One region of the Streptomyces sp. NPDC015242 genome, then DNA from elsewhere that is predicted to be linked to it. Evidence: predicted binding sites of a transcription regulator. Region 1 holds the regulator's gene; the other holds the start of a gene.
What was found. Region 1 encodes HspR, which represses chaperone genes until heat shock. Its sites were predicted from a motif close to TTGAGNNNNNNNNNCTCAA; they were not measured.

Region 1 (3,203 bases):
GTCACCGAGACGACCTGCGTGGCGATTCTGCAGCCCGGGTACCGGATCGGCGAGCGCACCATCCGCCCCGCCCGGGTGGCGGTGGCCGAGCCCCAGCCGGGGGCGCAGACGGTCAAGGCGGACGAGTCCGCCGACGCCGACGACAAGGAGAGCGGTGGCCCGGACGAGGGCTGACGTAGACGAAGGGAAGGAGGGGCGTCGAGGATGAGCACCAAGGACTTCATCGAGAAGGACTACTACAAGGTCCTCGGCGTCCCCAAGGACGCCACCGAGGCCGAGATCAAGAAGGCGTACCGGAAGCTCGCCCGCGAGTTCCACCCGGACGCCAACAAGGGAAACGTCAAGGCCGAGGAGCGCTTCAAGGAGATCTCCGAGGCCAACGACATCCTCGGCGACCCCAAGAAGCGCAAGGAGTACGACGAGGCGCGCGCCCTCTTCGGCAACGGCGGCTTCCGCCCCGGGCCCGGCGGCGCGGGCGGCTCCTTCAACTTCGACCTGGGCGACCTCTTCGGGGGCGGCCAGGGGGGCCAGGGCGCCGGCGGCTTCGGCGGCGGACTCGGTGACGTCTTCGGGGGCCTGTTCAACCGCGGCGGCGCCGGTCCGGGCACGCGTACGCAGCCCCGGCGCGGCCAGGACATCGAGTCCGAGGTCACACTCAGCTTCATCGAGGCGATCGAGGGCGCGACCGTCCCGCTGCGGATGTCGTCGCAGTCACCCTGCAAGGCCTGTTCGGGCACCGGCGACAAGAACGGCACACCGCGCGTGTGCCCGACCTGCGTCGGCACCGGGCAGGTCGCCCGGGGCAGCGGCGGCGGGTTCTCCCTCACCGACCCCTGCCCCGACTGCAAGGGCCGGGGCCTGATCGCGGAGACCCCCTGCGACGTCTGCAAGGGCAGCGGCCGGGCCAAGTCCTCGCGGACCATGCAGGTGCGCATCCCCGCGGGCGTCAGCGACGGTCAGCGGATCCGGCTGCGCGGCAAGGGAGCGCCGGGCGAGCGCGGCGGGCCGGCGGGCGACCTCTACGTCGTCGTGCACGTCGACTCCCACCCGGTCTTCGGCCGCAAGGACGACAACCTCACCGTCACCGTCCCGGTGACGTTCGCCGAGGCCGCCCTCGGCGGCGAAGTCCGGGTGCCCACGCTGGGCGGCCCGCCCGTCACGCTGAAGCTGCCGCCCGGCACGCCGAACGGCCGTACGATGCGCGCCCGGGGCAAGGGCGCGGTCCGCAAGGACGGCACCCGCGGCGACCTCCTGGTCACCGTCGAGGTGAGTGTCCCGAAGGACCTGACGGGGAAGGCTCGTGACGCACTCGAGGCGTATCGCGAGGCGACCGCGGGTGAGGATCCGCGGGCGGAGCTGTTCCAGGCCGCGAAGGGAGCATGAGTCAGATGGACGGTCGTCGACGCAACCCGTATGAACTGACCGAGGAGACCCCGGTCTACGTCATCTCGGTGGCGGCCCAGCTGTCCGGCCTGCACCCGCAGACCCTGCGCCAGTACGACCGTCTGGGTCTGGTGTCCCCGGACCGCACGGCCGGCCGGGGCCGGCGCTACTCGGCCCGCGACATCGAACTGCTCCGCCAGGTGCAGCAGTTGTCGCAGGACGAGGGCATCAACCTGGCCGGAATCAAGCGCATCATCGAACTGGAGAACCAGGTCGCGGCCCTCCAGGCCCGCGTGGCCGAACTGGAGGACGCGCTCGACGGCGCCGCCGCGGCGATGCGCCAGCGCGAGGCGGCGGTGCACGCGTCGTACCGCCGGGATCTGGTGCCGTACCAGGAGGTGCAGCAGACCAGCGCGCTGGTGGTGTGGCGGCCGAAGCGGCAGCAGCAGTCCGACTGACGCGCCCGTGGCGTGGAAAGGGGCCGGGAAGCGATTCCCGGCCCCTTTCGCGTCCCTTGCCCGAGTTGAGGGTGATTCAGTGCCCCTCCTCGTCGATGACCGGGCCGTGCGCGGGACTTGAAGATGATTCCGCAGAGTCTTCACAACTGCTGCGGAGCGTGGTGTTGTCATCTCGTTAAGTGGTTCCGCTTGACGCTGAGGGGCGCCTCCGCGTTGTCTTTTCAGACACATGGGTCGCAAAGCTGTGCCCACGTCCCAATCACACGCGAAGTGAGCTTCCGCATGCGTCGTCGTATCGCCATATCCGTGGCCGCCGCCACGCTCTCCGTCCCGCTCGCCGGCTGCGGCGTCCTCAACGCGACCGGGAGCAGCGACGACGCGAGCCCGACCAAGGGCAACGACATCACGGTGGGCCTGCTGCTGCCGGAGAAGGCGAACACGCGCTACGAGAACTTCGACTACCCGATCATCAAGCGGAAGGTCGAGTCCCTCACCAACGACAAGGGCCGCGTGCAGTACGCCAACGCCGAGGCGAGCGCCGCCAAGCAGGCCGACCAGATGCAGCAGATGATCGACGACCGGGTCGACGTGATCCTGCTGGACGCGGTCGACTCGCACGCCATCGCCGAGGGCGTGCAGAAGGCCAAGGACGCCGGCATCCCCGTCATCGCCTACGACCGGCTGGCCGAGGGCCCGATCGAGGCGTACATCTCCTTCGACAACGAGCTGGTCGGCGAGGTCCAGGGCCGCTCCCTGCTGGAGGCCATCGGCGAGGACGCGAGCCTCACCGACAAGATCGTCATGATGAACGGCTCGCCGACGGACCCCAACGCCAAGCAGTTCAAGGCCGGGGCGATGTCCGAGCTGAACGGCAAGGTGACGATCGCGCAGTCCTTCGACACCAAGGACTGGAAGCCGGAGAACGCCCAGGCCAACATGGCCGAGGCCATCGCGAAGATCGGCAAGGACAACATCAAGGCCGTCTACTCGGCCAACGACGGCATGGCCGGCGGCATCGTCAAGGCCCTGCAGGCCGCGGGCGTGAGCGACCTGCCGCCGATCACCGGGCAGGACGCGGAACTCGCCGCCGTGCAGCGGATCCTCGTCGGCGACCAGTACATGAGCGTCTACAAGTCGTACCCGCAGGAGGCGGAGAACGCCGCGGAGATGGCGGTCGCCAAGGTGCAGGGCCGGGACATCCAGTTCGCCGCCCTCACCCGCGACAAGGTCGACAGCCCCACCCACAAGGCCATCCCGGCCCAGCTCGTGCCGGTGGTCGCGCTGACCAAGGAGAACATCGCGGACACGGTCGTGGCCGACGACATCTACAAGGTGTCGGACATCTGCACCTCCAAGTACAAG
Region 2 (3,203 bases), on a different contig from region 1:
ACGGCCCGGCAGGGCGCCGACGTAGGTGCGCCGGTGGCCGCGGATCTCGGCCTCGTCCCGGACGCCGCCGAGGGCGACGCGGACGAACTTGCGGCCCATCGCGTGGGCGACGGACTCGCCGAGGCTGGTCTTGCCGACGCCGGGCGGACCGACGAGCGCGAGCACGGCTCCGCCGCGCCGCCCGCCGATGACCCCGAGGCCCCGGTCGTCGCGCCGCTTGCGCACGGCCAGGTACTCGGTGATGCGCTCCTTGACGTCCTCGAGCCCGGCGTGCTCGGCGTCCAGGACGGCCTTGGCGCCGCGGATGTCGTAGGCGTCCTCGGTGCGCTCGTTCCACGGCATCTCCAGGACCGTGTCGAGCCAGGTGCGGATCCACGAGCCCTCGGGCGACTGGTCGGAGGAGCGCTCCAGCTTGTCGACCTCCTTCAGGGCGGCCTCGCGGACCTTCTCGGGCAGGTCGGCGGCCTCCACGCGGGCGCGGTAGTCGTCGGACTCCTCGCCCTCCTGCTCGCCGTTCAGCTCGCGCAGCTCCTTGCGGACCGCTTCGAGCTGACGCCGCAGCAGGAACTCGCGCTGCTGCTTGTCGACGCCCTCCTGGACGTCCTTGGCGATGGTCTCGGCCACGTCCTGCTCGGCGAGGTGGTCGCGCAGCTGCTGCGTGGCGAGCTTGAGCCGGGCCACCGGGTCGGTGGTCTCCAGCAGTTCGACCTTCTGGTCGGTGGTCAGGAACGGCGAGTAGCCGGAGTTGTCGGCGAGCGCCGAGACGTCGTCGATGGCCTGGACCCGGTCGACGACCTGCCAGGCGCCGCGCTTGCGCAGCCATGCGGTGGCCAGGGCCTTGTACTCCTTGACCAGTTCGGCGACCTGGCCGGGCAGTGGCTCCGGCACGGTCTCGTCGACGCTGGTGCCCTCGACCCAGAGGGCCGCGCCGGGACCCGTGGTCCCCGCACCGATCCTCACCCGCCCCCGGCCGCGGATCAGCGCGCCCGGGTCGCCGTCGGCCAGCCGGCCGACCTGCTCGACGGTGCCGAGGACACCGGTGTTCGCGTACGTCCCGTCGATGCGTGGCACCAGGAGTACCCGGGGCTTTCCGGGCGTTGTCCGAGCGGCGGCCTGGGCGGCCTCCACCGCGGCACGGACCTCGGAGTCGCTCAGGTCCAGCGGGACCACCATCCCGGGCAGCACGACCTCGTCGTCGAGCGGCAGCACGGGCAGGGTGAGCGGTGTGGACGTCGAAGCCATGATCTCCCCTTCGGCAGTCAAGTTGAGCTATGCCGACTCAATGCTTGAGGGTGGCCCATTGTTCCCCGCCCGGTGTTCGCTGTCAGCGATCAACCGTGACGCGACGGGCGGGGGCACGCGTAAGGTCCCGATGCGTAATAGCTGAAAGTGGCGTACACCAATTACGGGGGCGGCGTGGACGGGACCGTGCGGGCGTGGGTGGAGGGGTGGGTCGTCTCGCGCGGGGCGGCTCCGCCCATGAGCGAGCCGTGGGGCTGGACGATCGACGTGGGGCTGTACGGGCACGTCACACGGCACGTGTTCGGCGCGACGGGCGACGACCTCGACGAGACGACCGTCCGCGAGGTGGCCGGCGCGGTGACCGGGGAGGGCGTGTGGCTGAAGGCCTTCCGGGACCCGGAGGTGGTCGCCGGCTGGCTGGACGGCGACTGGTGGGTCGACCCCGAGCCCGGCTTCCTGATGACGGTGCCGCTGACGGCGGACGAGACCCCGGACGTGCCCGGCGGCTACCGGCTGCGCTCGTGGGCGCGCGACGGAGTGACCCGGGTGATGGTGACCGCCCCCGACGGCTCCCTGGCGGCGCGCGGCCAGATCACCCCGACGGGCGCCACCGCCGTCGCCGACCGGATCGAGACGGCCCCCGGGCATCGCCGCAAGGGACTCGGCAGCCTGGTGATGCGCGCCCTGCAGAGCACCGCCGCCCGGCAGGGAGCCCGCACGGGCGTCCTCGCCGGCACCCCGGCGGGGCGCGCCCTCTACGAGTCGCTGGGCTGGAAGGTGACGGCCGTGCTGACCAGTGCCCGGCACGACCCGGCGGCTTCCGCCGGGACCTGACCGACCCACTCGCCTCCGCCCGGACCCGACCGGCCCACCACCCGGACCTGACCGATACGCCGCCCTCCGCCCGGACCCGACCGGCCTCCCGCCCGCGTGGCAACGAATCCCGGCGCGCGGGCGGCGGACGCGGCTCGCGTCCGTTCCAGGACCCGCTCCCCCGATATTTCCGCGCCCCCGGCGGTCCGGCCTGCCAGGATGAGCCGATGCCCACCTCATACGACACGCCTGACGTCCTGGACCGGCGCGAGGGCCCGCACGGCGAGGTCGTGCTGCGGCGGCACGGCGACCGGCTGGAGATCATCGCGAACGGCTGTTTCCTGATGGACACCTCCGACGGCCGCTCGGAGCGGCGGCTGGTCGACGCGGCCCTCGAAACCCTGCCCGGCCGGGACCACCCGGACGTACTGATCGGCGGACTCGGCGTCGGCTTCTCCCTCGCACACGCCGCGGCCGACCCGCGCTGGGGACGGATCGCCGTGGTGGAACGCGAGCCCGCGATCGTCGCATGGCACCGCGACGGCCCACTGGCAGCGATCTCCGCCGAGGCCCTCGCCGACCCCCGCACGGACATCGTCGAAGCGGATCTCGTCGCATACGTCAATGAGACATCCGACACGTACGACGCCCTCTGCCTCGACATCGACAACGGCCCCGACTGGACCGTCACGGAGGACAACGCTCACCTCTACGGCGAGGCCGGACTGGCAAGCTGCGCACGGGTGTTGAGACCGGGCGGGGTGCTCGCCGTGTGGTCGGCGCAGCCGTCTCCGGAATTCGAGGGAACCTTGCGGAATGCCGGGTTCCAGCAGGTGCGTACCGAAGAGATCCCCGTTGCCCGGGGCGTTCCGGACGTCGTGCACCTCGGCATCCGCCCTGGATAGCAAAGGCGTACTGCCTGCCCGTACGCTGCTCCCCTGACGCCGATCATTCAAGCGTCAATCGCAACGATGCGCAGGCATAGCCAGTCAGAAGGAATCACCCCACTGATTCCGGAAAGCACACCCCAGGGGCGGGCGATGGAGCAGACACACACCTCCCAACACGGTTCGGCGACGGCTACTCCTGGCGCGCAGCGCCGGGTGCTCGTCGTCGAGGACGACGCCACGATCGTCGACGCCATCGCG

Region 2: a site for HspR is predicted at 1,265-1,283, ahead of lon (endopeptidase La). Genes of this name have one in related genera too.

What each region holds. Positions count from the first base shown of each region.
Region 1 is NZ_JBIBUF010000004.1:445,047-448,249, forward strand. It holds gene grpE (nucleotide exchange factor GrpE) at 1-174, shown strand, start outside; gene dnaJ (molecular chaperone DnaJ) at 205-1,383, shown strand; gene ACF07N_RS16690 (heat shock protein transcriptional repressor HspR) at 1,389-1,841, shown strand; gene ACF07N_RS16695 (sugar ABC transporter substrate-binding protein) at 2,124-3,203, shown strand, end outside.
Region 2 is NZ_JBIBUF010000002.1:461,866-465,068, forward strand. It holds gene lon (endopeptidase La) at 1-1,242, opposite strand, end outside; gene ACF07N_RS07510 (GNAT family N-acetyltransferase) at 1,417-2,076, shown strand; gene ACF07N_RS07515 (spermidine synthase) at 2,283-2,960, shown strand; gene ACF07N_RS07520 (response regulator transcription factor) at 3,096-3,203, shown strand, end outside.